Regions from separate parts of the Leptolyngbya sp. UWPOB_LEPTO1 genome, predicted to be linked through region 1. Evidence: riboswitches for the same ligand, from Rfam matches in the RefSeq annotation. Region 1 holds a riboswitch; each other region holds the start of a gene.
What was found. Region 1 has a riboswitch for cobalamin ahead of J0L70_RS02490 (energy-coupling factor ABC transporter permease). Riboswitches for the same ligand answer to the same signal wherever they lie in the genome.
Positions count from the first base shown of each region.

Region 1 (9,773 bases):
TTGGTTCAGAGACACATTGCATCGCAGGTCAGCCTTTCCTCTCAGAACGATTCGCAAATCTGACGTTCCACATCCGACCCGATACTTTCTTTCAAGTCCATACTGAGCAAACTGAAGCTTTGTTAAACATTGTTTTAGAACAGTTAAACTTACAAGGTGACGAAACATTTGTTGATGCTTATTGTGGAATTGGAACAATGACTTTACCGATCGCACAACGTGTCAAAACTGCGATCGGATTAGAAATTCAACCGGAAGCGATTGAACAAGCTCAACAGAACGCAAGTTTGAATGGAATCGAGAACGTCAGATTTGAAGTGGGAGCGGTTGAAAAAGTTTTACAATCGCTTGAGATTCACCCGGATTTAGTCATGCTCGATCCACCTCGTAAAGGATGTGATGCAACTGTTTTGGAGACGCTTCGACAACAGAAACCTAAGCAAATTGTTTACGTCAGTTGTAATGCTGCGACATTAGCACGAGATCTGAAATTGTTATGTGCAGATGATGCCTATCAACTGATACGAGTTCAGCCTGCGGACTTTTTCCCGCAGACGGCTCATGTTGAATGTGCTGCTTTTTTAAACCGAGTGGAGGAGTAAATGCTGTTTAAGGATCTGGTAGAAAAGTTAGGGCAATCCGTGAAGAGTAGTAGCGAAACACCTGATCTAGAAATTTCAGGAGTTTCCGCAGTACTTGATAGTAAGCCGAATACGCTGACCTATTCTGAAAGCCTGAAATTTGCAAAGCAGCTTCGAGAAACCCAAGCTGCTGCGGTGATTTTGCCTGCAAATGAGGAATTACTAGCGATCGCGAAAGAACGCGGTTTAGCTTGGATCATTGTAGGCAATCCGCGCTATGCGTTTGCTCAAGCGATCGCGCTTTTCTACCAACCTTACAAACCTGCCGCGACGATTCATCCATCTGCAATCATTGATCCGTCTGCTCAGATTGGTCAAAACGTTGCGATTGGCGCGCATGTTGTGATTGAAGCCAACGTGACAATTGGCAATGATGTTGTTATTCATCCGGGTGTTGTCATTTACCCAGACGTGATAATTGGCGATCGTACAGTTCTCCATGCCAATTGTGTGATTCACGAACGCGCTCAAATCGGTGCAGACTGTGTGATTCATGCAGGAGCAGTGATTGGCTCAGAAGGGTTTGGCTTTGTGCCGACTCGTGAAGGCTGGCTGAAAATGGAGCAATCGGGCTGTACCGTGCTCGAAGATGGCGTTGAAGTAGGGTGCAATTCTTCGATCGATCGCCCTTCTGTCGGTGAGACTCGAATTGGGCGTAATACAAAGATTGATAACTGTGTGCAGGTTGGGCATGGAGTCAAAACTGGAGAGGCTTGTGCATTTGCCGCTCAAGTTGGGATTGCCGGGGGATCTGTACTGGGCAATCGCGTGATTTTGGCAGGACAGGTCGGTGTGGGCAATGAGAGCCGGATGGGCGATGGTTCGGTTGCCTCTGCAAAAACTGGAGTTCATGCCAGCGTGGCGGCAGGACAAACAGTATCGGGTTATCCTGCGGTCGATCATCGAATTTTTCTACGATCGTCTGCTGTCTATAGCCACTTGTCTGAGATGTACAAAGCGATCAAGCAAATTCAGAAGCGCTTAGGAATGGATACGGATTCATAAGCAACGGTTGAGGAGAATTCGATCCAATTTGTATCCAGACAACTGTACCCAAGCAAAATAGTAGGGGTTCGTGCATCATCACTGATTGCTCTATACTCCTACTATTGTATTCATGTGAGCAATAGATTAACCGTCGTCTTTATCTTTGCTCTCTTTGCGATCTTCTTGATCATTCTCTCGATCGTTGTTGTTGCGAGCGTTGGATTTCTCGCCATCTTTCTCATCATCGCTATCATTATCCTTAGCTTTGTCTTCTTGGCGCTTTTCATCGCCATCTTCAGATTGATTTGAGGCTTCTTGCTCCTTGGATGACTCTTCTTTTGCCTCAGTCTCAGATTGTCCACTGCCACAACTTGTAAGTGCAGCACCTCCGATTAAGAGGGAAACGCTCACGAGGAAGACTCCTATCGTTTTTTTCAAATTCACCATAATCATTTACGCTGTTTTTAATCTCTCTTTAAGAATTTAGCGAATAGAGCTACAAACAACATTCCTCGTTTTCTATTGATAGAATTTGCTAAATTCAATGCCTTACGAAATGGAGGTCTTGAAATCGTAGACGATCGCATCATTCGTCATCTGAATCGTGCCTCCTACGGTTGCAAAGATTGAGCCAGCGTTTTGAACTAATTTTGGAACGTCAAGCGTGGTCTGAATGATGCCGAAATCGCCCGTCATCTCGATCGGAGGCGTTCCATCTTGCATAGTCACAGTTCCTGAAACTTGCAGGGTGCTAGGTTTGACTAATGCTGATAGATCAAAATTTGTTGCAAATGCTTCAAAAGGAGTTGGAATATTCAGAATCGCTTGTCCATCGTTGAAGGTGACATTGCCGCTGAGTGCATTAATTGGAATTGCGATTTCGTCATCTTGAATTTCAGGCTGGAAATCCAAGATGACTAAACCATCGTCTAGATTGACAATGCCTGGAGTGCCGTTGAAATTGAATGGATATTGATCAGAGGATTTGAAGTCGATCGATGAAAAATAACTTCCAAAAGGCGTTGTTAAATTAGATATAAGTGCCCCATTACCAAACTCGATCGAGCCTTGGACTGCTCCTGCTGAAGTTGAAAGATCGACGTCGATTGTGCCATCTGCGAATGGAACTGTGCCTGAGATCTCTTTGACCAACCTGCTGATGGAGACAACGATATCTTGAGCAGATTGAACCGAATCTGTTTGATCGCCGCTGGAAGCGGTTAAACCGCTCGTGACAATTTCTCGGTTTAGGGAATTCGAGAAATCAGGGGGCAATTGAGCGATCGCACTAGTCACTTGCGTGTTGCCCGAAGGGGGTTGTAAGTCTGTTGTCAGTCGTGCTTGATCGAACGTGAGCGTTCTACTTGCTTGCTGGAACGTTGGAAGATCAGGAAATAAAGATGAGGATGCAAAAAAGACAGGTAAACAATTGGGCTTCAGCGGCGATTTTAAGGTAGATGGCTCTAACATAAGGCGACTGGCAACTCCTGTGCTTGTACATTATCAGCCCAGTTACAGGATGGTCTACCTCTGGAGTCATAGATTAAAAGATTTCTACATCTCGACAAAACTCTACCAAAAAACTCGACTAATAGTGATACAGTGAGTCACACCTTAAATAAAGTTGGATTGGGGAAAGTGTAGTGCAAAGCTGCCGCTGTCCCGCAACTGTAAAGCGAGATTTCGCTAAGCCAGAATGCCCACCAGCTTTACGGTTGTTAGTTCTGCGAGGTACAGAATGAGGACTCGGAAATGGATGAGCCTTGCTGCAATGGCAGGGCTGAGTTTGTATTTAGTATTGGGATCAGCAACTCCAGCCCAAGCAATGCACATTGCAGAGGGTTTTTTGCCTGTTCAGTGGGCAGCATTTTGGTGGGCGATCTCGCTGCCGTTCTTTGCGTTTGGACTGCGATCGCTGACGCGGATTACACGCCAAAATCCTGAATTGAAACTGCTCTTAGCATTAGCTGGCGCATTCACATTTGTCTTATCTGCGTTAAAGCTTCCTTCCGTGACAGGAAGCTGCTCGCATCCCACGGGAACTGGACTCGGCGCAATTTTATTTGGACCTGCGGTAATGACCGTTTTAGGGGGATTGGTGCTGCTGTTTCAAGCCGTTTTGTTAGCGCATGGAGGCTTGACAACGCTCGGAGCCAATTTGTTTTCAATGGCGATCGTGGGACCTTTCGTCGCATACGGTATTTATCATTTAGTGCTGAGAACTGGGAATCAAAAAGCTGCAATTTTCCTAGCTTCAGCATTCGCGAATCTTTTAACCTATGTCACAACTTCGATCCAGTTGGCATTGGCGTTTCCGGCGGCAACGGGTGGAGTATGGGCTGCATTTCTAAAGTTTGCTGGAATTTTTGCGCTGACTCAAATTCCCTTAGCCATTAGCGAGGGCTTACTCACGGTCTTAGTCTGGAATTGGCTACAGACCTACAATCGGACTGAATTGGAAACCTTAAACTTAATGAAGACATGAGACAATCATCGACGCGACAGAATTGGTTCCTTGCGATCGCAGTCATTCTCCTCACTGTGGCTCCTTTGGTGTTTGTGCGAGCAGAGTTTAATGGAGCAGATGGACAGGCACAACAACTGATCGAAGAGAGCCATCCGACTTATGAACCCTGGTTTAAGCCCATGTTTGAGCCTGCGAGTACAGAAGTTGCAAGTTTACTCTTTGCATCGCAAGCAGCATTGGGTGCAGGTGTGCTTGGATATGTCATCGGGCTGTATAAAGGGCGATCGCAAGGTAAATAAAACCATGCACCTTTGGCTGGATACGCTTTCTCATCGCAATCGATTACGACAACTACCACCGCAACATAAATTACTATTTGCAACGATCGTACTGTTGATTGCTCTGATTGCAACTCCAATCATTCAGATCGCGATCGCAGTCTGGCTAGGAATTTGGATTGTCATCTATGCTCAAATTCCTTGTCGTATCTATTTACGGTTGCTCAGTCTTGCGATCGGGTTTTGGTTGATCAGTATTCCAGCCTTGATCCTGGGGATTGCGGATCGCTCGGCAAGCGATGCAGTTTTGGGTTTCTCACTTGGATCGACTTACTTTTATTTGAGCCAGCAAGGGATTTTACAAGCTGTCGTCATCTTGACTCGGACACTTTCGACAGTCTCGTGCTTATATTTCGTCTTATTCACAACCCCATTTACAGAAATATTACAAGTTCTCAAACAAATCAGATGTCCAGAGGTACTCACAGAACTGCTGATGCTGATGTACCGATTCATCTTTATTTTGCTCTCAACTGCTCGTGAACTTTGGATTGCTCAACATTCGCGCAATGGTTATCGCAGTGTCCGACGCTGGTTTTATAGCTTGAGTCTGCTGATCAGTCAGCTTTTTCGTAAAACAATGGAGAACTATCAACAATTCGTTTTATCCACTGCAGCAAGAGGGTTTAATGGGGAATTTCGAGTCTATTCGCCACGAACCTATCGCCCTTCTCGACGCTATGCGATCGAAGCTAGTTTAGGATGTCTCATATTGCTTCTTATCAGCCTATGTCGTTAGCCTTTGATCAAGTCGAATATACGTATCCCGGAACCAAAAGCCCTGTGATTCAGGGCTTGACGGTAGAGATTCCGACCGCAAAACGAACGGCTTTGATTGGGCAAAATGGCTGTGGTAAAACCACATTGTTTCTCCTGGCAAATGGTTTATACAAGCCACAACGCGGCACGATTGCTTGGAAAGGTCAGACGTTGAGTTACGATCGCCGATCGCTGATCGAACTTCGGCAAAAAGTAGGCTTAGTCTTTCAAAACCCCGAACAGCAGTTGATCGCATCAACCGTTGCAGAAGATATTTCATATGGATTGTGTAACTTAGGCTGGACAGAATCAGAGATCGAACCTGCGATCGCGAAATCTCTAGCCGAATTTGGTTTAACCGAACTCGCTCATCATCCGATTCATCACTTGAGCCTAGGGCAGAAAAAGCGAGTTTCCCTAGCAGATGTCATGGTTCTCAAGCCTGAGTTATTGCTACTAGATGAGCCAACAGCTTATCTCGATCCACTCCACACTCGAATGCTCGCGCAGACTTTAGAAACCATTCATGCCAATGGCACAACCATTCTGATGGCAACGCATGATCTAGAGTGGGTTTATCGCTGGGCAGATTGGGTGATTGTGCTCGATCGAGGAACCCTCGCCCTAGAAGGAACTCCGCAAACTGTTTTCGCTCAGAAATCGATTTTAGACCACCTAAAACTCGGAGTTCCGCTCACTGTAGACCTGATCTCACTGCTCAACCACCTAGAGCAACAGCACGGCAAACATCCGATCATCCATCAAATCCGAGAAAGGCTACACCCAAATCAGCCCTAATTCTCAACTAAATTTTCAAAATCTCCCCAATTCCCGAAAACGCCTATGCCTGCGCCTGCTGTGCTTCCCACAAATCCGGCACAGTCTTCCCCTGCCGACGCAATTCTGAATCCAGAAATAACCAATACAAAATCTCTTCGGCTCGATCGCGTTCTTCACGAATTTGATCTAGATGCCGCGCCATATCTTCGTACTGAGTTTCATCTGTACAGGCAAACGCTTGATTAAACTCTGCCCAATGCCGATCTTGAATCAATCGGAATCGATACGCATATTCATCTATCACTGGATCTTCGACCATCCAGCAGTGATCGATTACATAAAGCACATCCGATCGAGAGACAGGTTGCATACCTACTTAGTATCCTTAAATACACGATATTCCGTCACGTATTATGTCAGGCATCGGGCAATTGGACAGAAATTTTAATCGATCGTCAGAGAGATCATAGGGCAAAAATGTCAGACAAACGCCAGAAAATAAAAAAATCTGAATCTAAATGAACAGTTTTTAATATGGAGTTTTGCAAAATAAATCCAATCTCCTAAACTAAATCCGCTAAGTTAAAAGAATTAGAAGCCTCTCATCGTTTTGCCCTTCTCTTCTATATGAAAATTCGACTAGACCGGAAGCTGCCTTCTTGCCCCAAACTGCTTCTCTGTACTGTTACCAATGCCGCATTTGAAGTTGGCAATATTCGCATTTTCCTCTATACCGATCGCGGACTGTTGCTCGGTGATATCTCACCGGATTGTTTAAGACTCTCTTCTTCCGAAATTCGTCAGAAATTAAGAGAACAAGCCTGTGCAATCTTACATCCTGAAGAAGCAGGCTGCGATCGCGATGCTAGCCCGACTCGAGAGCGAGCGTTAGAACTCTTGCAAGCTGCTCAAGAAAAGGTAAAATTTCCCAGTGCATTCGATTGGTGGATCAAAAAATTTGAGATCTTTTCTGAAGAATCTCAAGAGATCGAAGCAGCGCGCACGGGACTTTCAGACTATTACGTTTTGGAGCGATCGCGCTTACAAAAAATCTTGGATGACGATCGCGAATAGAGATCATCCCCACATCGATCGCAGTTTGCGCTAGTGTTGAAACGTGGTCATGGATTTAATCGATCGTGCTGTCGTTGCAAAAGATTACGCTTGGACTTGTAAGCTTATGTTTGTTCGCGAGTTGTTCTAACACACCCGCTGCGAATTCAGTTCGGGATGCGTTGTCCGCAGATCCGCGCCTGACAAACAGTTCGCCTAGCCCACAAGCTTCTCCGAGTCCTTCGCCTTCTGACTCTCCAACTCCTTCCCCTGAAACAACGACAGAGCCGAGTCCGACTCCCTCTGCCACTCCGGCTCCGACTGTTGATTCTTCTAGTTCCTTCTCAGATCTCGATAAAGCACCACAAGCCCTCCGCCAAGCGGTCAAAGAGACGGCTGAATTAGGGATTCTCACGCATAGCAATTCAGCAAAAGCCAATGAATCAACTGTATTTGAACCAAACAAAAATGTGACTCGACGGGTCTATGCGCGATGGCTCGTTGCTGCGAATAACCGCATTTACAGCACTCGTCCTGCTCGTCAAATTCGGTTAGCAGTTGAATCCTCAACGCCTGCTTTTAAAGACGTTCCCACAAAAGATCCTGACTTTGCTTCAATTCAAGGCTTAGCTGAAGCAGGATTGATTCCAAGCTCTTTGTCTGGCGATTCAACCGCAAGTCTGTTTCGTCCCGATGCACCACTGACGCGCGAGGATTTGATTTTGTGGAAGATTCCGGTCGATACTCGTCAAGTTTTGCCCAATGCCACGATCGAATCTGTCAAGCAATCCTGGGGCTTCCAAGATGCGAACAAAATTGATGCAAAAGCATTGAGAGCTATCTATGCTGACTTTCAGAATGGCGATCAAGCGAATATCCGCCGAGCATTTGCTTACACGACTCTGTTTCAACCGAAACGCCCTGTAACCCGTGCGGAGGCTGCTGCAGTTCTCTCGTATTTCGGCTTTCAAGGCGATGGCATCTCGGCTCAAGAAGCGTTGAAAGGCACGCCTAAGCCTTAATTTAGGTGCATAGATAGCAAGCCCCAAAAGCTGGACATGCACATTGATAAGCTGGAATTGCATGTGTTGAGATTTATCAATTTCAACACATCGATCTTAGAATCTCTTACTATCACAGAGGTTTTTGATCATCCATCATCATTCATGTCAAATTTTTTCAAGGTTAGTGTTTTCCTTTCAGGAATCATTGCGATCGCTCTATCTACCCCGGCTCAAGCTGCTGTCACGACTCAGTGCCAAATTCAATCTCGCGAAGGTCAGCCTAGTCCGTTAGCCATGCGGGCATTGTTCACACTAGAGTCTACTTCAGACGGAAATGTAGCAGTCACTTACACGAATTTGCCCTCTCCAGTAGGTGTAGGTCAGCCCGTGACGATCGAACAAACGCGTAAAATGATTTTCTACAACTCTACGATTCCCGCTGTTCGGCAGCAAATGTTGAGTAATCCGACCTTCTTTACTGAACTGCGCGGATTTTCTGACCCCGAAGGGTTTAAGCCGTTTAACGATTTGCTCGTTTGCCGATCAGTTGGAGCAGATAAGCCTCAATCAAGTCCACCTCAATCAAGCACGCCTCAGCCAGGTGCAGCGATCGCTGATCTCGTCGATGGCTCATATCGATACTGGAACGGTGCGCCTTCGATGAATGTTACTGACAAGCAGCTCAGACCCGGAAGTTTTACTTTTCTGTTTACTAAAGCAGGCAATCGAATTGTTGGAATCTTTGCCCGCCCTGATGATCTAGCAATATGTATGACCGGAACTGTGAAAGGAAATACCATCTCAGGAGTGGTAAATCTGCCTGTGCGATTTTCAGATGCAGAGGGACGATCGCGGCAAAATAAACCGTTTGATCCGCCAGGATATCTGAAACTAGGCACTTGGTCAAATGCGGGAAATGCGTTTAGTTCTTCTACCCTAAACTTGTCTGAGTTCAATCGCATCAATATCGGACCTCGCAAAGCACCCAGTACCTGTCGCTAAAGCAAAAAAATGGGATGGTTGACATTCCATCCCATCGCACTACCAAACTTGAACTAGACCAAACTTGAACGAGCAGCTTACTTGGCTTGATTGCGTTGTTGTCTCGCGACATCAAGCAATGCTCCCCATCGCTTCTGAAGCTGCTTGGTTGTGCATTTGAGGATCTGCACAATCTCTTGGTCACTCACACCCGATCGCTTTAATTGCAACAACTGTTGTTGCTCGTCTGAAAGCGTATCGAGAAACATTTCCCACTGATTCGGAGACAAGCCCAAATTTTGATCTAAATCTGCACCTAACCATTCATGCACCAGCTTCCAATTGCCAGACGTGACGAACTTTTCGACGTGGTACTTAAAGCGCTGTTGGAGATAGTCACGCTTGCGAGGCGTAAGCCCTAGAATCTCATCAATTTCTGGAACAGAGAGGTCTTGTAGCTTCAAGGTGAGATAGTCTACACAGTCCTTTTGATCTTGCGATTCTAGATAGTGCATCAGTTCCATCACAACTCGATCGCGCAAGACCGACTCGGAACCATCGCCTTTGTCCGAAACCATCTGCTCTCGAATCATCTGCATTACTGCAGATCGCCCGTACGTGTCTGCTTCATCGTTTTTTGCAGTTTCCATTGCAGTTTCAATATCGACTGCAATCTCTTGCGGTTGTCGGCTCGCAAACCGCTGAGCGCGTAAGATAATGAGCTGCTGATTATGTTGAGAAGGCAGCGTGATCCGGCGCTTTG
Region 1 covers NZ_JAFLCJ010000001.1:567,200-576,972, forward strand. Annotated here, with positions in the region: gene rlmD (23S rRNA (uracil(1939)-C(5))-methyltransferase RlmD) at 1-602, shown strand, start outside; gene lpxD (UDP-3-O-(3-hydroxymyristoyl)glucosamine N-acyltransferase) at 603-1,646, shown strand; gene J0L70_RS02480 (hypothetical protein) at 1,773-2,039, opposite strand; gene J0L70_RS02485 (hypothetical protein) at 2,178-3,098, opposite strand; adenosylcobalamin (AdoCbl) riboswitch at 3,239-3,378, shown strand; gene J0L70_RS02490 (energy-coupling factor ABC transporter permease) at 3,367-4,113, shown strand; gene J0L70_RS02495 (energy-coupling factor ABC transporter substrate-binding protein) at 4,110-4,394, shown strand; gene cbiQ (cobalt ECF transporter T component CbiQ) at 4,399-5,172, shown strand; gene J0L70_RS02505 (energy-coupling factor ABC transporter ATP-binding protein) at 5,163-5,990, shown strand; gene J0L70_RS02510 (hypothetical protein) at 6,034-6,342, opposite strand; gene J0L70_RS02515 (hypothetical protein) at 6,600-7,046, shown strand; gene J0L70_RS02520 (S-layer homology domain-containing protein) at 7,112-8,047, shown strand; gene J0L70_RS02525 (hypothetical protein) at 8,192-9,031, shown strand; gene J0L70_RS02530 (HetZ-related protein) at 9,109-9,773, opposite strand, start outside.

Region 2 (9,773 bases), on a different contig from region 1:
GGAGTTGTATTCGCATCAACCATCATTAAGCAGTCTAGTTCCTGGTAGTACTCGATAACAGGAGAAAGCAGCCGTTGATTCCACGCTAATTGATCAGCCGATAATCGCTCTAATAAATCATGTTTTGTAAGACTGAGATAAAGTGCTTGAGGCTGTGAATAGCCCATATATTCAAGCAGAAGGTGCAGAGATTGCGCTTGAGTAAAGCACTGAGGAAAGTCCGTGAGAATCCAACCCTGACGAGTATCAGATTGCCGCAAACGGACTTCCAGCATTGCCAGCTTTTCTGTATCAGGCGAGATCGTATCGGAAGGGAGGATGGCTTGCAGATCGCTGCACAAGCGATCGCGCATAAACTGCGAAAACAAATGGATCATCGAGATATGGGGAATCCCGAGTTGTTTCGATAAGATTGCTGCCTGTGTATTCACACTCGCAGTCTCAAGTCCTAAGAAAATAAGCTGCACCGTCATATTATTCCTCAAACGATTAGACTAAACTTCGGTCATCAATGATTGAACTCGAATCATGCTCATCTCAGCATACTGACATCTGATGATAAAGTTTGCTACATCAAAGAACGATAGAGAAATAGTGTGAAAAACTAGAGAACTGATCGCTCATGCTGAACGCAATGTTACATTGTGTCATTGTTCATCACGAATTCAATTCTGAAACTTAAGATAAGCATTCCCTAATCTCTGCTAGTACCTTACTGAGAGAGCAAGGTTTAGATAGATACTTTTCTCCTCGATCTTTGAGGATTTTCAAGCGATCGTTATTCTCAACTGCTCCGGTTAAAAACAAGATTGGAATATTCATGGTTTCCAGATTTTGACGGAGCAATCTCAACACATCAAATCCATCAAAAATAGGCAACTCGAAATCACTAACAATCAGGTTTGGGCGTTCCTCCGTTGCCAGTTTGATTCCTGAGCTTCCATCTTCTGCTTCAATCACTCGATAGCCTTCTAACTCAAGCATCTCTGCCAAATTCGCTCGAAGCGCAGCATGATCTTCAATCAGCAGAATAGTCTGTATCATCGTTGAGACAGTAATGATTACTAGAAAAACAATTTGTAGAGCTTGATGCGTGTTGCTGACCCTATCAGAAAATTGTAGAAAACTAGAGAACCATCATTACTGTTCTTCAATTTACATTTTGAGTTAATCTCGCTTCCGGTGAGGTGCACGCCCAAATAGATGCGTCAAACTTGCGAATCGATCGCGAATCTCGTCATTCAACATCTCCGATCGATAGCGCCAACCCCAATTCCCCTCTGCCTGGCCCGGAACATTCATTCTGGTATTCGCTCCCAACCCCATTAAATCTTGCATTGGGATGATCGACAGAACTGCAACCGAACTCATGGCGACTCGAATCAAATCCCAATGAATTCCCTGCTGTCCGATACAGCCCATATAGTTCCAAAGATTGCCCCGCTCATAGTCTGAAAGCTGCTCATACCAGCCGATCGTTGTATCGTTATCGTGCGTACCTGTATACACGACACAATTACGAGGATAGTTAAATGGCAGATAAGGATTGCCCGGATCAGACCCAAAAGCAAAGTGAAGAATCTTCATGCCTGGAAACTCATACTTATCCCGTAATGCTTCTACTTCCGGTGTAATCACACCTAAATCTTCTGCCAAGATCGGTAGCTTTCCTAACTTCGTATTGAGCATCTGAAAGAACTGATCTCCTGGCGCTTCGATCCAGTTCCCATTCATCGCTGTCTCTTCACCTTGCGGAACTGCCCAATAAGCCTCAAGCCCACGGAAATGATCAATCCGAATCCAGTCCACCAGATCTAACATGGCTTCAAATCGCTGCACCCACCACTTGAAATCTGTCGATTCCAGATAGTCCCAGTCATAGATGGGATTACCCCAAAGCTGTCCTGTTGCACTAAAATAATCTGGCGGTACACCTGCCATCAGTTCAGGATGTCCGGTCTCAGGATCAAGCCGAAAGTTCTCTGAGTTTGCCCAAACATCCGCACTATCATGTGCAACATAAATGGGGATGTCTCCAATAATTTGCACACCATTTTCGTTGGCATGTTCTTTGAGCGCCACCCACTGTTTGAAAAACTCGTATTGAAGAAATTTCTGGTAGTAAATTTCTTCTTGCAGTCGGATTCGAGCAGCTTCGATCGCATCCGGTTTCGACTGCATCAATTCGGGTTCCCACTCATACCAACTCTTGCCGCCGTTCTCATGCTTCAGTGCCATGAACAACGCATAGTCTTCTAACCAGAAGGCTTTTCTCGTACAAAAATCGGCAAAATCGCGCTGTTCATCACTCTGATGTTTAAAGGCATCGCAAGCCTTTCGCCATAACGGAGCCTTGAACGCATAGACGCGATCGAAATCCACACAATCGATCCAAAATCCATCAGCATTCGCAAAATCCGATTCTTCTAGCAAGCCGCGATCGCGCAACGCCTCTAAACTAATCAACAACGGATTGCCTGCCATTGATGAATAGGATGCATAGGGAGAATTTCCATATCCCGTAGGTCCCAATGGCAACACTTGCCAATATTGCTGTCCACTCTGCACAAGAAACTCAATAAATCGATGAGCTTCGGCTCCTAGTTCTCCGATTCCAAATCGACCGGGAAAGCAGGTAGGATGCAGCAAAACGCCACTTGATCGCATTAAAGGCATAGTAATCTAGCAGGAAAAGGCTGTGAGAACTGTAACATGAGGCGGAGAGGACAAAATCCACCGCAAGAAGAATCAAGATTAATTCGGAAATCGTAATTTTTTATGGCTCATCGCAATCCTGCTCCCACCGTTGACATTATCATCGAACTCATTGATCGCCCCCATCGCCCGATCGTGCTGATCGAACGCCTCAATCCCCCACATGGATGGGCAATTCCCGGCGGTTTCATCGATTACGGAAATTCGGCTGAGAAAACCGCACATCTTGAAGCCGAAGAAGAAACTGGACTGCACATTGAACTCATTGATTTACTGGGAGTTTATTCTGATCCCGATCGTGATGCGCGCCAACATACGATGAGCATTGCGTACATTGCCACTGCCAAGGGCGAACCCAAAGCAGGTGATGATGCCAAAAATGTGCGGATTGTCGAGATTTGGGAGATCCCTGAGAATTTATGTTTTGATCACGATCGCATTTTGCACGATTATTTACAGTACAGAAATTATGGAATGCGCCCAAGATTATGAAAAAAGTAATTCGGACTGATGCGGCTCCGGCTCCGGTTGGTCCTTACAATCAAGCGATCGTGGCTCAAGGTTTAGTCTTTGTCGCAGGTCAAATCTCACTCGATCCGCAGACGGGTGAAATTGTCGGTGCTGGCGATGTTGCGGCTCAAACCGAACGAGCCATGACCAGTTTGAAAGCCATCTTAGAAGCGGCTGGTTCGTCGCTCAATGATGTTGTCAAAACGATGGTCTGCTTGAAAGACATGAACGATTTTGCGGCAATGAATGCGGTCTATGCCAAATATTTTGATGAAGCAACTGCACCCGCAAGAGTTTGTGTGGAAGTCGCTCGCTTGCCAAAAGATGTTTTGGTTGAGATCGACTGTGTTGCAACACTGAAAGATTAGGAGAACTGCGATCGCTCTTGAACCTGATTCACAAGCGAGAGCGATCGCATCGAAGCGCGATGGCTGGAAGATTCACATCACAAGGTAAATGCTTGTTCTGGAACGGGTACGGGCTTTTGTCGATTTGAATATTGGAAATTAGTTGTGTGAGATTCAATACTCTACTAGATGAGCAGTCTTGACATTTTTTGCAAGTTTCAATTTCTCCAACAGTCGAATCGTCAACCATATCAGATCCACTTCCCACCAGCGCTTGCCAAACTGCGCCGAAGCTTGATAAGCATGATGATTGTTGTGCCATCCTTCTCCAAAAGTCAGCAATGCTGCCCACCAGCAATTCGTCGATCGATCATTGACCGCATAGTTCCGATAGCCAAAAGTATGACATGCACTATTGACAAAGCACGTACTGTGAAAGCCAACAAACAATCGCGCAAAAATTCCCCAAACTACGAAGGGCATTCCACCGAGACCATAAAGCAAAACAGCTAATGCAATCTGTAAAGCAATGTAGTGCTTGTGGCAAAACTGATAAAACGAATCATGAGCAATATCTTGGGTGAATCGATGCAGTTCTGAATGAGATGGAACCTCGTGCATCAGCCAACTGATATGACTCCACCAAAATCCCTGAGTCGAATCATGTGGATCACCAGTCCGATCTGCAAACAAATGGTGCATTCGATGATAGCCGACCCAACCCTTCACGGCTCCTTGACCTGCCAATGTGCCACACAAGATAAAGAAGTATTCTAACCATTTGACCGTTTTGAAACTGCGATGCGTTGCTAAGCGGTGGAATCCTAAAGAGATTCCTAGCCCGATCGTCAGCCAATGCAAGAATAGAGCAACTCCAACGGCTGACCAACTAAAATAAGCGGGAGACAGTGCAAGTAAGGCTCCTAAATGCAAGAAAACAACAACAGTAATTACAGTCCAACGAGGACGTGGAGAAGTCAAACGGACATCGGTCATGAATTTTGCTCAAACGGTTTGGATAAAATCAGCGTGATCACTCAGCACGATTGCGCTCTGTGGCTTCTAGTTGAAACTCACTCCAACGGTGCCGCACTTGTTTATAGCAATCAGCAGGAGAGACTTTTAGGTTTTGCAGTAGACTGACCTGAACTTCGCGATCCCGTCTCGCCAGAAGCACGATCGCTTGAGTTGGGTCATACGTCGCGATTGCCTCGTGAATCGCAACCCCAGCTTGGCTATCAACTTCAAGCATTCGCAAATATAGCTCGACTTGTGCCTGCGCGACGAACTCCTGCTCAAAGACTACAGAATCAATACTCAAATTCATTGAAGCATTGATCCGATTCGTAATCTTGCAGGTTACTAGTCCTCGCCCTAGTCTCAAATAGCCATTCCAGCTAGTGAACCCTATCTGCAAAAAATTCTGCTGAATAACCAGATCTTGCCAGTGATCAAAATGCGATCGCAAATCATAATGTTGAAACCTCATCAACTTCCCCTGAACTGCAAAATAGGGAAGCAAATCCGTTTTAAGAAACTAAGAACCATCATCATCCGTACCTCGCAGATGAAACACAACAGACATACCTCTTAAAGAGGCGCTATGCATCGGCGGGCATCCTGACTCAAAGAACACAGTTCTTATCACAGTTGCGGGACAGCGTCGGGTTTGCACCGAACTTTCCCCCTTGCGTCTAATGGCTGATTCCCATCAGAACCGATACTCATCTAGAGAGTAGCACGATCAAGCAAAATTAGACTCATCTTTGCCGCACTTCACCCACTCAAACTGGATTGAAAATGAGCCAATCATCATAAATAGTTTACTAAAGTAGTCTCTGAAGGCTCTCACATTTTGCACAGATCCACATATCGGTTACATTCCATGTTGTTGACGAGAATACCAAATCGCTAGTTAGCCGTCCTATTGTTCGCTGATCTAAAAAGCCGCGATTCCTCAGAACCGTTGCCTCTGAGCGATCATGTCGCGTAAAACTCTAACGCTATGCCCGATAAAGATGAGACTCGTTCAGAAATTAAACTATCAAGTTGACCATTAAAACGAAACACACGATCGCTCATCCACGCGCAACACAGATTCTTGCTGAAATGCCTGTTTATAAGCGGCTCGAATCTGATCAATCTTCTTGCTACTCTCAACATTCATCGGATACAGTAGCGTCAAAAGTTGAGAGTTTTCTGCCACAACCTTACCCTGCGAATTCCGATATTGCCCCTTCGCGGCTACCCTTGTCAGTCCTTCAGGAAATAACGGAGTCACAACGCGATCGACAAATTGCTGAAATTCAACCTGAGTCACTTCTGAGCGATCTGGTTTCGCGAATCCAAAAAATAACTCTGTTCGCATAAAAGCCTTGCCATGCGGTCGCAACTGGCAAGATTGATCCACAGATTCATCAACCTTTGCGAAAACCAGCAGCGGCACAATCAGCCCGACTGCCACTCCTAAAATTAAGTGGAATCTAGATTTCATCACATCAACCTCAAATTCTCTGCTCTCTCACGTTGAAGTGCAATTCTTCATGCAATCGCTCGATTTTTAAAACCTCGAAAAATCGATAGCTTGAATCGATCTCTGAGTGGGAATACTGAGACAAACCGATGGCAAACGGATAATAGGGAGCATGTGGCGCAAGCTAGATAATATCGTTCTAAATATCAGAACCTACGCCGATCTGAGTCCTGACCTCAGCATTCGACGACAGATCAATCAGGCAATGCGAACTCGCCCCACTCGCACATCCGAGGATTGGTATCGCTCATTTTGGCAACCGCTTTCAATTTCTCAAGATCTGGCAATTTTCGTTTATCAGCAAATGGAAGCGTATTCCGGGTTGCAATTCGCAAAAATTACCCCAAGCGATCGCTTAACCGAGGATCTTCAACTGCCTTTGGTCTGCTGGTTCGATTGGGAATGTACCTTATGTGAGGACTTTCACGATCGCTTTGGCATTGAAATTCGCGATCGTTTGGATATTGGTATGCTGCATACCGTCCGAGATCTTGTTATATTTCTGAATCAGCAACTTTTATCGGTCAATTGCTGATGCCTGATTCATATCCGCGCAATCTCGTGGGTTACGGACAAAATCCACCCCATCCCCAATGGAAAGATCAAGCCAGAATCGCAGTTCAATTTGTCATCAACTACGAAGAAGGCGGCGAGAACTGCGTCCTCCACGGTGATCCCGCCTCGGAAGCGTTCTTGTCAGAAATTGTTGGCGCGGCTCCCTTCCAGGGAATGCGCCACATGAATATGGAATCTTGTTACGAATACGGCAGCCGTGCCGGATTTTGGCGGTTATATCGCATGTTTACATCACGCAGAATTCCAGTCACCGTCTATGGTATCGCTATGGCATTAGAGCGAAATCCCGAAGCCGTTGCTGCGATGAAAGCCGCAGATTGGGAGATTGCCAGTCATGGGTACCGCTGGATTGAATACAAAGACTTTTCAGAAGAAGCTGAACGAGAGCATCTCAAATTAGCGATCGACATTCACACCCGTGTCACAGGCAGTCGCCCACTTGGTTGGTACACCGGGCGCAGCAGCGAACATACCGACAAACTTGTAATTGAGGAAGGCGGCTTTCTCTACAGTTCTGACAGCTATGCCGATGATCTCCCGTACTGGGTCAATACCGACCAAAAGCCGCATCTGATCATCCCGTATACGTTGGACAACAATGATATGCGGTTCGCCACGTCTCAAGGGTTTAACTCTGGCGATCAGTTTTTTGCCTATCTTCGTGATGCGTTTGACGTGCTTTATGCAGAAGGTGAAACTGCACCAAAAATGATGAGCATTGGCTTACACTGTCGCTTAGTTGGACGACCTGGACGAGCCGCTGCACTGATGCGATTTTTGGACTATGTGCAGCAGCACGATCGCGTTTGGCTCTGTCGTCGAATTGATATTGCTCGACACTGGCACGAACATCACCAACCGAAATAACCCAGAACGCGGATGCCTTCCCGTTCAAAATTGATTACTGTGTTACTATCGAAGTCAAAGCGTAATCATAATGAGTCCGTTTAAGGAGCTAATGGAATGACACAAGCGATTGACCGGATGCAGTTGGACAATCCACAAGAATGGGATTTATCTGATTTATATCAAAACTTCAGCGATCCAAATTTCTCTCAAGATTTAGAGTCGTTGCAGCAACAAGCCAGCGAGTTTAGGGATGCACATCGCGGCAAGGTGAAAGATTTGAGCGCCGATCAATTAGCAGAGTGTTTTAAAACATTAGAAGCGATCGCTGAAAAATCCGGCTATCTCTATGCGTTTCCTTCGCTCATCTTCTCCGCCGACACCCGCAATACCGAAGCCAAGCAATTTCTAGATAAAGTCATGGAAGCGCTCACAGGCGTTGAAAATCAGCTTCTTTTCTTTGATCTCGAACTGCAAAAATTAGATGCTGCCAAATTTGAAACCCTACAAAAAGCTTCTACCCTAGCAACCTATCAGCATTATCTCAATCGCATTGCGAAGTACCGACCCCACACGCTCTCTGAAGAAGTTGAACAAACCCGCAACCAAGATAGCTTAACGGGACGACAAGCATTTATCCAACTGAGATCAGTTCACCTGGGCGAACAAGAATACGAACCTGTCACGACTCCCGATGGTCGTATCGTCAGCACCGAATCAGAACTGAGTGCATTGCTCTATCACCCCGACGCAGAAATCCGAACCGCAGGCTATCAATCTGTTCGGAAAGTGATGAAACAGCATAATTCGCTGTATGCTTACATTCTGAATTCCGTAGCACAAGATCACAAGATCGAAAACCAGATGCGCGGCTATGAATCTACTTTGCAGAAGCAACTGCTAGCAGATGAAGTATCTGAGCCTGTATTTCGAGCGATTATGCAGGGTACAGGCGATCGCTTTGATCTTTTCCAGCGCTACTACACCCTAAAAGGTCAAGCGCTAGGACAGAAAATCCGCACAACCGATCTTTATGCGCCTTGGGGAACTGAAGCAACCCCACCCGTCACCTACAAAACAGGAGTCGAAACGCTACTTTCTGCATTAGATCAGTTTGATCCAAACTATGCCCGTCGAGCAGAAGAATTCTTCGTGAAAAATTGGGTCGATGCAAAAGTCCGACCTGGCAAACGCGGTGGTGCATTCTGTTCCTACACCTACGGCAAACACAGCTATCTACTGATGTCATACACTGATGACTACAATTCGTTGTTCACCCTAGCACACGAAATGGGTCACGGATTGCATTTTGCTTGGATTGACGATCGACAAACCTACTTCAACAGCAATCCTCCAATGGTGCTAGCTGAAATCGCATCAACATTCAATGAATTGCTGTTGCTAGACTATCTGCTGAAACAAGCTAAAGACGATAAGGCTTTGACGAAATCATTGATCACACGACAACTTGAAGATCAGTTAAATCTATTATTCCGGCAAAGCACAATTAGCCGCCTGGAGCTAGCTGTTCATGAACGTGCCGCTCAAAGCAGTTTTGATCACTCCTTTGTCAACGAAGAATGGATGAAATTGTATCAAACTCTTTGTGGTGATGCAGTTGAAGTTCTGCCTGAACATCAATACGATTGGGCAAGAATCGGACATATCTACTTCAAGCCCTTCTACTGCTATCAGTACACAGCATCAAACATTGTGAGTCTTGCTTGTTATCAGAAGTATCTCGAAGTTGGGAAAGACTTTATTCCTGGGTATTTAGAGCTACTTGCCGCAGGTGGCAGCCTAGACCAAGTGACTGCACTGCGTCAGTATGTTGGCGTTGACATTGAAGATCCCGCAACAATCCGGGGAGCTTTAACCTATGTTGAGAATCTACTAGATCAGTTGCAAGCTAGCCTGTAAATGACTTAAACAAAGAGGCTCCAGTGAATTACAGTTCACTGGAGCCTCTCAGAATTTATCCAGCTCTGTCAACTGCTACTTATGCCGAATATTGTTATATAATTCCGCATACTCTTTAGCTGATTCCGTCCAAGAATAGTCATACTTCATTCCCTGAATCGCCAACTGATTAAAGACCTGCCGATTCTGTCCCCAAAGATCAAAAGCTCGTCCCATCGCGGACTCTAAGGCATAGTTATCCTTGTCATAGAATACAAATCCGTTTCTCTCTTCAGGTGGGTGATTTTGATCATAATCATGATCGAATACCGTATTGATCAACCCTC
Region 2 covers NZ_JAFLCJ010000031.1:37,595-47,367, forward strand. Annotated here, with positions in the region: gene J0L70_RS28335 (nucleoside monophosphate kinase) at 1-473, opposite strand, end outside; gene J0L70_RS28340 (response regulator) at 679-1,044, opposite strand; gene malQ (4-alpha-glucanotransferase) at 1,168-2,676, opposite strand; gene J0L70_RS28350 (NUDIX domain-containing protein) at 2,779-3,207, shown strand; gene J0L70_RS28355 (RidA family protein) at 3,204-3,593, shown strand; gene J0L70_RS28360 (acyl-CoA desaturase) at 3,747-4,568, opposite strand; gene J0L70_RS28365 (hypothetical protein) at 4,606-5,061, opposite strand; cobalamin riboswitch at 5,166-5,309, opposite strand; gene J0L70_RS28370 (DUF3574 domain-containing protein) at 5,629-6,066, opposite strand; gene J0L70_RS28375 (hypothetical protein) at 6,218-6,640, shown strand; gene puuE (allantoinase PuuE) at 6,640-7,548, shown strand; gene J0L70_RS28385 (M3 family oligoendopeptidase) at 7,645-9,447, shown strand; gene glgA (glycogen synthase GlgA) at 9,523-9,773, opposite strand, start outside.
Region 2: linked by a shared signal. The riboswitch ahead of J0L70_RS28365 (hypothetical protein) and the one ahead of J0L70_RS02490 (energy-coupling factor ABC transporter permease) in region 1 are both predicted to bind cobalamin.

Region 3 (9,773 bases), on a different contig from region 1:
ACTCGATCGCTTCTTTCAAATAGTTTTGTCCATTGTAAACAGGGAGACCAATTACAACACCTGGAGAATTGTTCATTGTCATCATAGAGAGTTTACTGATTTGAATCTGAAAGCTAATTCGCCATAACAAGATGGAAATAAATTAGTCATCCCAGCAGAAATACTGAGGCTTTTAATGTTGTAGCTGGGAAAATTCTAAAAACCTAGCCAATCTACAGACTCCTAATCAAGACTGCATCTTGCGGCTAAAAAGTTGTAGGTTCTGCCCTATAAGGCATCTATTTCATCCTGGTTTCATCCCGATGTGCCCTAAAGCTCTTGGCTTCAATCACAGATGCTAGATCGCTAGGAGCGTCATGATTCTTCGTCTTGCATTCATCAAAAGCAATAGTGAATGGAAGAATGATAAAAGATTGTAGAGTCAAGACAATTTCATTTTGATTTCATCTTGATCTCATATGCTGAAGTGTAGGCGCAAAACGGCTCTTAAATGATGCGCTCGGCTCAAAGCTCTCTGGATTCTCTTGTATCTGAGTAACGTTCGGTTTCAATCATAGATCAGCATTTTGCTGTATTACTTGTTGGTCAAGTTGAGAAACCGATGATTACTAATCTTTTTTCGAGTAGCACATCGATATCAGATGGTGCTATCCGTTTCAGTTTATTGATTCTGGTTGCGATCGCATCGCTCATTTATCTTTGCATTCGGAAAGCTACGACTTCCGCGAAATCGATTCGGATAGTTCTAGCTGGATATGCGATCGCACAAACTCTATTCATCATCTTTTTGTGGTTCAATCACATCAATTTTCCGTTGAATCTTGAAGCAATGGAACTGCTACGAGTTCAGCATCTCCAGCGATTGATGCAAGGACTTCCCCTCTATCCAGAACCTTCACCCGATTTTGTCGCATTAGCTTACAATCCGCTCTCTTATGTGTTGACAGTTCCGTTTGCGATCGTCTTTGGTGCAAATCTGTTCACAATGCGGCTCGTTGCAATTTTAGGAATGGCAGGTGCAGGCATTGTTATTTTCTTAGCGGTTCGTCGGCAAACTCAATCAAACTGGTGGGGAATTGTTGCAGTGGGACTATTTGCGGCAGCGTATCGCGTGATGGATACCTATCTCGATAATGCTCATGCAGAATCCTTGCTGTTGTTCTCGATTTTACTGGGCTGCTATCTGATTGATCGATCCAGAAATTGGATGACTGAGTGCCTTGCAATGTTGATGTTTGTCGCAGCCTTTTGGTTTAAGCAACAGGGGGCAATTTTTGCGATCGCAGCTTTAGTCTTTCTCACCTGGCGTAGTGGATTCAAAAAAGCTTGGGCATATGGGTTGATCGCAGGCGGATTGGGAGCAGGGCTTTATGTTGCAATGCCTGACTGGGCTTTAGGCAGTCACTTTCATTACTTTACTTGGACAGTTCCGCGCCAGTGGGTTGAAATTCAGTACTGGGAAGTCGTGCGCTTTTTCAAGCTAATTCTGTTCTCTTACCCAATTCTGGCGGCAGTGAGTACGATCGTTGTTCTTTCACAAGTTCAGAAACTCCGCCAGAACATTTGGTACTTCATGTTCCCAATTGCAGTTCTGAGCGGTATTGTAGCCACGATGACACCAGGTTCTAACAATAATGTGTTCATCCCAATGGGGACTTGGTTCATTGTGGTCGGGGTAATAGCATTTGATCGCATGATGCCGCGATTAAAACAATTCGGACTGCACTCTTTTGCGATCGCACTCTCATTCGCTTTGTTTGCTTACAATCCAATGTCTGTTATCGTGTCCGGGCAAAGCCAAATGGTCTATCAAGACTTCGTGAGCTATCTTGAGGGGCTACCCGGAACAGTGTATGCACCGTGGATTGGGCAGCTTCAGGATCAGAAAGTATTCTCACCTTCATTACATTGGGTTCCATTGGATGACCTGGTGCGTGGAAAAAATCCAGATTCAACAAAACATCCACCTCTAGAAAAGTTGCTTCAATCTGTCGTGCAGCCAAAAGGAAAGGCTTATTTACTCCATAATCTCCCTTTGGAGCAAGACGGGCGGCTGAGTTTTTTGCAGCAGAACTACAAGCTAGAAGCAGATCTTGGAACTCGCTTTCGAGATCTGAAAACGCTACCTAAACATTACACACTTGACTATCCCCGCTACCTTTATCGTCACATTTCAAATTAACCTATGAAAGTCTATTCGCTTGCTTGGGGAACTGCTTTTCTCACAGCTTTACGCCCTCGTCAATGGACAAAGAATCTGATTGTATTCGCGGCTCCGCTGTTTGCATTTCGAGTGCAAATTGATGCGATCGCAGGAAGCACTCTCGCTTTTATTCTCTTCTGCTGTGTTTCTAGTAGCTTCTACTTAATCAATGATGTGATTGACATTAAAGCGGATCGACTGCATCCGATTAAACGCCATCGCCCAATCGCATCAGGACTCGTTTCGGTTCCATTGGCGGTTTTGAGCGCGATCGCGTTGCTCTCAATTCCGCTGCTCATTGGTTGGTGGCATAGCCGTGGTTTGGGAGGTGCAATTGTAGTTTATGCTTTGCTTCAAATTGCTTACAATCTCAAGCTCAAGCATGTCGTGATTCTCGATATTTTCGCGATCGCAGGTGGCTTCATTCTTCGCGCATTTGCTGGAGCCGCGAGTACTTTCGTCGTTCTTTCTCCTTGGTTCTTGATTTGCACCGGAATGTTGGCGCTATTTCTGGCAATTGAAAAACGCAAAGCAGAACTGCGAAAATCAACCCGACAGACGCGATCAGTGCTGCAATTTTATTCGATCGCGTTACTCAAACGCATGGAGAATTTAGTGACTACTGGTACTGTGATGGCTTACACACTCTGGAGTTCAGGACAGCAAGTGCGTGGGGCAACGACTGCTTGGATGCTCTTAACTGTTCCATTTGTGCTGTATGGCGTGTTCCGCTATCAATACCTCAGTGAGGCTCACTCAGAAGAACAGGCAGAGCGACCCGAAGAGATTTTACTCAGCGATCGCCCCCTCCAACTGACCCTACTTGGCTGGGTCTTAAGTATTGCCTTAATTTTGTTTTTCAAGCATCAAAACTGGCTGATTCCGATGAAATTGATCGGCTAAAGAATCTCTGTCATGAGTTGCTGCACTGTCTTTGTTGCAACTCGCCAATTCAAACGGGTTTCATGTTCCTGAAAGGTCGATCGTGCTAACTCCTTGTAGGCTTGATAGTTCGTAAACAAGTTCATGATATAAGCGCAGTACTCATCCGTGCTGGCTTCTAACGCAAAGGTTTTCCCGTTCCAATCGTCTTTGATGGCATCGGGAACGCCTCCAACTTTCGTGCTGAGTGAGGGCAGTCCGAATGCGCTAACTTCGCCAAAGACTAACGGGAAACAATCTGCGATCGTCGGTAAAATTAGAAAGTGCGATTCGGAAAGCAGCTTCGCCATTTTCTCGCGCCCTTCAGGACTCCACTTGTAGATAAACCCCAGAGGCTTCACGAAGTCTGGGAGCGGCTCATCAGAAGGCGGATCACAACCGACGATCGAGAGTTCTGCTGGCAGTCCAGCTTCATTTAATTGTTTTGCGACCTTCAACGCCACGTCTCCGCCTTTGCGCTCCCAATCTACACCTAAGAAGAGGAGCTTACAGCGATCGCTGGGTCTTGCATTAATGACCGCATCTACGTCGTCGATCGAGAAATTCGATTCAAAATTACCGCCAGGTGCAACGATTCTGATTTTCCGGGAATCAATGCCGTACGTTTGAATTGCGCTCTGTGCTGCCCATTCGGAATGATACACCGCCAACCGACAGCGTTCGAGGGCAGATCTCTCGTTTGCTAGACCATCCTCGAAGGTGCGATCGCACATGGTACTTCTGCGATAGTACGGGTAGAAATCAACTAATGCTGCAAATGTACCAGATTCCCAAAAGACGATCGGCTTGTCTGTGTCAACGTAGGCGATCGGCTGTGCCGATGGACTTTCTAAACTCAGAACTGCATCAATGTTGAGTTTCGAGAGTTTGCGGCTCAGTTGTCGTCCTTGATCCCGAACCAAGATCGCATCAGTACGAGGGCTGTAGTACTTCTTTAACAATTTTTTGTAGTAAGCGGCTCTCGCAACGATCGTCGGATAGGTCAGCGGATGCCTGAAATCATAGATGTAGTCAACCGATTCAAATCGCGATTCGAGCGTTGGAATCCAATGGTGGGTGTAAACGCCAAAATCTTTCTCTCGCTTGGGATCATAGATAGATACACAGGCAATTTTCATATTTCATTGAAGTAAAATTCTATTTGAATGAGATCGATGTAACCTGCACTCATGCCCTATAAACTAAGACCACAATACAGATCGTTCAGTTCAATCAAGAAGCTTACTTCTATGATTTCACTCGGAGATGAAATCAGGATGAAATATTGATGCCAGTTAGTTAAAACTTAGATGATTCACATGAAATTTCGATGGGATAGCAATCCCGATAAAGATTACTACATCCAGTTCACCACGGTTTGAATCAATAACCAAGCATTTAATCCGGCAATCAAAATTGCAACTGCCCAAGCTGTGACTTTGAGCCAACGCGGATTGACAAACTCGCCCATCAATCGACGATCGCTCGTAAACATCACCAGCGGGATCACCGCAAACGATAGCTGTAAGCTGAGAATGACTTGGCTAAAAACTAATAATCCGCCAGTACTTTGTTCGCCAAAAAAGACGATCGCAATCAACGCAGGTACGATCGCAATCAATCGAGTCGCTAACCGACGAATCCACGGCAGTAATTTGATTTGTAGAAAGCCTTCCATCACGATCTGACCTGCTAGCGTTGCAGTCAAGGTCGAACTTTGTCCAGAAGCGAGTAACGCAATCCCAAAAATAGCACTCGCAGCACTGACTCCTAGTAACGGTGAAAGAAGTTGATAGGCATCTTGAATCTCAGCAACATCCTGATTTCCAGAACTGTGAAAGGTTGCAGCAGCAACAATCAGAATCGCGCTATTGATGAACAATGCAAACGAAAGGGCAACGGTTGAATCAATGGTTCCAAATTTAATCGCTTCCCATCGCTTCTTTGGAGTGGGTTGCCAATTGCGGGTTTGGACGATCGAGGAATGAAGATACAAATTGTGTGGCATCACTGTAGCACCAAGAATGCCGATCGCCAAATAAAGCATCTGAGGATTTCGCAGGATTTCACGATTTGGCACATAGCCTTGTAGGATTCCACCGACATCAGGACGAGAAAATAGAATTTCTGCACCGAAGCAAATCCCAACGGTTGCAACTAATAGAATAATTAACCCTTCCACGTATCGAAAGCCTTTGCCTTGTAGGAAGAGCAGCGCCAAAACATCGAATGCCGTGATACATACGCCCCAGATCAAAGGCAATCCAAATAGAAGTTGAAGTGCGATCGCACTTCCAAGCAATTCGGCTAGATCGCAAGCCGCGATCGCAATCTCACACAGCACCCACAAAATAAAGCTAATTCGAGGAGAAAAGTAGTCTCGACACGCCTGAGCTAAATCCTTTCCCGTTGCGACTCCTAACCGCACACAGAGGGATTGCAGCAAAATCGCCATCAAGTTTGAGAGTAAAACAACGCTCAACAGCGTGTAGCCAAATTTTGAACCGCCTGCAATGTCAGTCGCCCAGTTACCAGGGTCCATGTATCCAACAGAAACGAGATACCCCGGTCCAGCAAAGGCTAATAGTTTACGCCAAAAACCTTTAGCGTTTGGAATTGGAATGCTGCGATGCACCTCTGGCAAACTAGGGCGATGTTCAGAAAGTGACATAAATTGAGCCTTTCATTTTTCTTTCATTTTTTAACAGTACCATCTCAAGTCAAAGCCTTTCATTTTTCTTTCATTTTTTAATGGCACTGCTTGAAAATATAAGGACAGCGCGATCGAGTTTCATGCTTCTAAAGGGTTGAATGATGGAGGTGACGACTTGCCCTTCGAGAGAGATAAGAGCGATCGCACTCATCCCCTATAAAAATGGTTAACAAAGCGAAGCGATCGTCAAAAACGCGGTAGAGTGACAAGCACGATCGGTTCTGATGGGGAGCAGCCGTCAGAAGTAAAGGGGAAAGTTTGGTGCAAATCCAACGCTGTCCCGCAACTGTAAATCAATCATGAATTCAAGATTGACCAGCCAGGATGCCCGCCGATTTCTCAAGGCTCCAATTCATCTGCGAGGTACAGAATGATTACTCGATCGCATTCGTCTTTTTCTCAGCAAGCCATTCGCTTCACGCTCTCTACGCCCGTGCAAGCAACGCTTTACGTTTCGCTCTGTGCTTTAATTCTCTGGACGATCTACTTTACGACTTATCCAGCGGCTCATGACAAGGTACATTCGCTTCGGCATCACACGCTGATGGTTTCTTGTCACTAACAACACTTGCGAGGTCGTAATGCCAAAATTAAAGCTTTCTGTGTTCATTAGCGCGATTTGCCTAATGAGCTTGATGTTCTATGGACTGATGGGATTCTCTCAAACTCCACGATCGACAATTCGCCTCACGACTGATCCGCCACTCAATCAACTCGTTCCATTCGAGGCGGAGGCAGAGGTCAATGACCCGCCTGCACGTCTGACACTTGAAGCGGTTGATGCAACGGGGCAACCTTTGCCCAATGCCAAAATTCGGGTACAGATTCTTACACCGCCTAAAAATTTCTGGTTCACTACAGATTTCCCGATCGTGGAAGGCACAAAGCTACTAGACATTGATGCGATCGCGCCTCAAGGCAAATTGCAGCTTCAGCAAACTTTTCCAATTCGTGGAACTTACCAACTATTGGTCGATGTGACTCCACAGAGCGCCAATGCTTTCACCCCTTTGAAGCAAACTCTAACGCTCTCGATTCCTGAGAACTGGATTAAGTACCGGAATTTCGCGATTTTAGCTGCTGTCTTACTTGCAGTTGGTTTACTCGGCGGCTGGATTATCGGTGGACAGCAATCGATTCAGCCTGGAGAAATTGCGCCGCAACGAGTTCGATTGTTGCTGAGTGGGGTGGTGATTATTGCGATCGCGGCGCTTCTTTATGTCAATGTCAGTGCAGAAATGGCACAGTCCGAGATGTCGATGCCAATGTCACACAGGACTGAATCTGCCCCGGAATCAGATGCTCCAGCCGTCAAGCAAGTTCAAGGACTTGAAATGCGACTATCTGGAGATAAAAGTGCGATCGTCGGTCAGCCTGCTCGATTGCAAGTGAATGTCATTGATGCTCAAACTAAGCAGCCCGTCTCAGAAGTCCAGCTAAAAGTAACAACGTCTCAGCTTGAGAACAACTGGATTGCTTTTACTTATGAGGGACTCAGTGATGCCACTGGACAACTGAGCTGGCAGCAGCAATTTTTTGATGGTGCGCCGCATAAAATCGACGTGGAGGCTTCTCCGAGTTCCAATGCAGTTCGGAAGTTTCAGCCCTTTCAAGTTGAGCAAACGATCGACGTTGAAGGAGTCGTACCTCCGCTTCAAGTTCGGTTGACAGGATTAGTTTATTTCACGAGTCTGATTGTTGTGGGACTACTGATTGGGTTTAGTATTCAGCATAAGCGGCGACTTCCATCAAGAGCAATACCTCGAAACTCGTAAACTATCTGCTACTAGAGAAATCGTGCTAGGGCAAATCAGTAAGGCAACGAGTAAGCCGATCTCAGCATCCACCCAAACCCAATTCAAGAAGTAAACTGCTAAAGCTGCGACCATTACCCCGGTCGAACTCGCTGCGTCCGCAACTTCATACAAAAACACATCGCGCAGGTTCAGATCGTGATGATGGTCATTGTGTAATCAATAAACCTCACACCATTGGTGATTAAATTGAGTCCTGCTGTACCGAGTAATGGTAAGCCCAATAGAGGTTTGGGGCTTTGTAAATGTTTGATCGCCTCTGATCTGAGAAGGATCGCAACGATCGCTAAGCTGACTCCATTAAGCAAAGCAATCCCAGCTTCAAGTCGTCTATTTTGACTGATTGCAGTTTGGCTTGCAGTGCGGCGTTGTGTGAACCAAGTCGCTAGTAGCGTGACTCCGAGCGTAATCAAATCTGAGAATAGATGCCCTGACCCTGCTAACAGCGAAAGACTATGGCTCCAAAGTCCGGTTCTCCTAGTTCAACTAGAAACAGCGTGTCACGCAGCCCAAACACCTTGGTCAGTGAAACACCTACGACAACGCCGATTAGAACTGATTTTAGAACTGATCCAAGGACAGTCGTTGATTCTGTTGATTGATGAAACGGGAGACTGCAAGAAGGGCAACAGTACGGATTATGTGAAACGGCAGTACATCGGGAATGTGGGCAAGCGAGAAAATGGCATTGTTGCGGTGACTGCTTATGGACTGTTCAAGGGCATGATTTTACCGTTGTGCTTTGAGGCGTTTAAGCCCAGAGAACGGCTCAAAGCTGGAGAAGTCTACCAGACAAAACCGCAAATTGCTGCCGCGATGATGCGCGAACTGACAGCAATGGGATTTCAGTTTGACTTGGTGCTAGCAGATAGCTTGTACGGTGAGAGCGACTGTATGCAAATCAGCACTCCAACTTTATTTTGACGCTCGTGTCGCTGAAGTTGCCTTGCATTGTGGCAATTCGCTCGAATCACGGCGTTTTGGCTGCCCGAAGACCAAGACGTAACGGCAGAGCCTTGGGAAACCTTCACTCGTACATGCCCGCAATGGCGACACCGAAATCCGCTATCGGCGCGAGATCATCGTCAGCAAGTTGATTGCACTGTTAGCGCTGGCATTGTGCTAGGCGCTCCGGACAGGAGAATGGTTAGACCAACAAAAACCGATTCTCATCAAGAATTATGGTCGCAAACTAGTGAGTCTGTTCCGGTATGAGTTAGATTACATTAGCCGCCTATTGCTGATGCCTGAAATCCCATCACAGCGATGGTCACAAGCCCTCAGTTTTTTGTCCTGTACTTAGCTGCTAAATATGTTTCAAAGAATTTACTACCGATTGCTTTTTTCCTACGTGGGAGTTCTTACCCTCACTCTGGGAACATTTGCGATCACAATTCGAGTTGCTTTTATCTACAACATGAAGCAGCAAATTACAGACAAACTTACATTACTAGGAAGAAGTGCTGCTGTGAATGCAAGGCTTGAGGGAAATCGTCTCAAACTTGAGAATTTACAGTCTGTACAAAATTTAATGAGGCAAGATCAAGCTTTACAGTGGTTCAATTTGCGAAGAGAATTAATCACTCAACAAGGCAAAGCTACAATCGCATCGCCTCTCTTGGACAATGCGCCTGTACAAATTCAAGAGAATAATGACACTTATATTCAAGTCGTAACATTACCGATTATCAACGGCAGTAATAATCAGGTGATTGGGTATGTGAGAGCAAGTCAGACTCTAGAGGAGCGCGATAGCGTCCTCGGTGAGTTGGATTGGGGATTGGCAAGTGGAATGGTAATCGCTTTAGTGCTTAGTGGCATAGGTGGATTTATTCTGACTCGTCAGGCGATGCAGCCCGTTGAAAAGAGCTATCAGCGCTTAAAGCAATTCACGGCAGATGCGTCACATGAACTTCGTAGTCCTCTGATGGCGATTAAAGCGAGTGCACAAGTTGCGATGCGCCATCCAGAAGCGATGCGCTCTGATGATGCTGAGGAATTTCAGACAATTCTACTAGCGGCTGATCAAATGACTCGCCTTACGGAGGACTTGTTACTATTGGCTCGTGATACTATCCCTTGCCAAAGTTGGAACACAGTCGATTTAGCAGCACTTTTAGAA
Region 3 covers NZ_JAFLCJ010000003.1:252,133-261,905, forward strand. Annotated here, with positions in the region: gene J0L70_RS06470 (glycosyltransferase family 2 protein) at 1-76, opposite strand, end outside; gene J0L70_RS06475 (glycosyltransferase family protein) at 602-2,182, shown strand; gene J0L70_RS06480 (decaprenyl-phosphate phosphoribosyltransferase) at 2,186-3,106, shown strand; gene J0L70_RS06485 (glycosyltransferase family 4 protein) at 3,103-4,263, opposite strand; gene J0L70_RS06490 (Nramp family divalent metal transporter) at 4,482-5,795, opposite strand; cobalamin riboswitch at 6,037-6,187, shown strand; gene J0L70_RS06495 (CbtB-domain containing protein) at 6,208-6,399, shown strand; gene J0L70_RS06500 (hypothetical protein) at 6,419-7,612, shown strand; gene J0L70_RS31960 (hypothetical protein) at 7,586-7,771, opposite strand; gene J0L70_RS06505 (hypothetical protein) at 7,783-8,064, opposite strand; partial or broken gene J0L70_RS06510 (transposase) at 8,159-8,735, shown strand; gene J0L70_RS06515 (sensor histidine kinase) at 8,964-9,773, shown strand, end outside.
Region 3: linked by a shared signal. The riboswitch ahead of J0L70_RS06495 (CbtB-domain containing protein) and the one ahead of J0L70_RS02490 (energy-coupling factor ABC transporter permease) in region 1 are both predicted to bind cobalamin.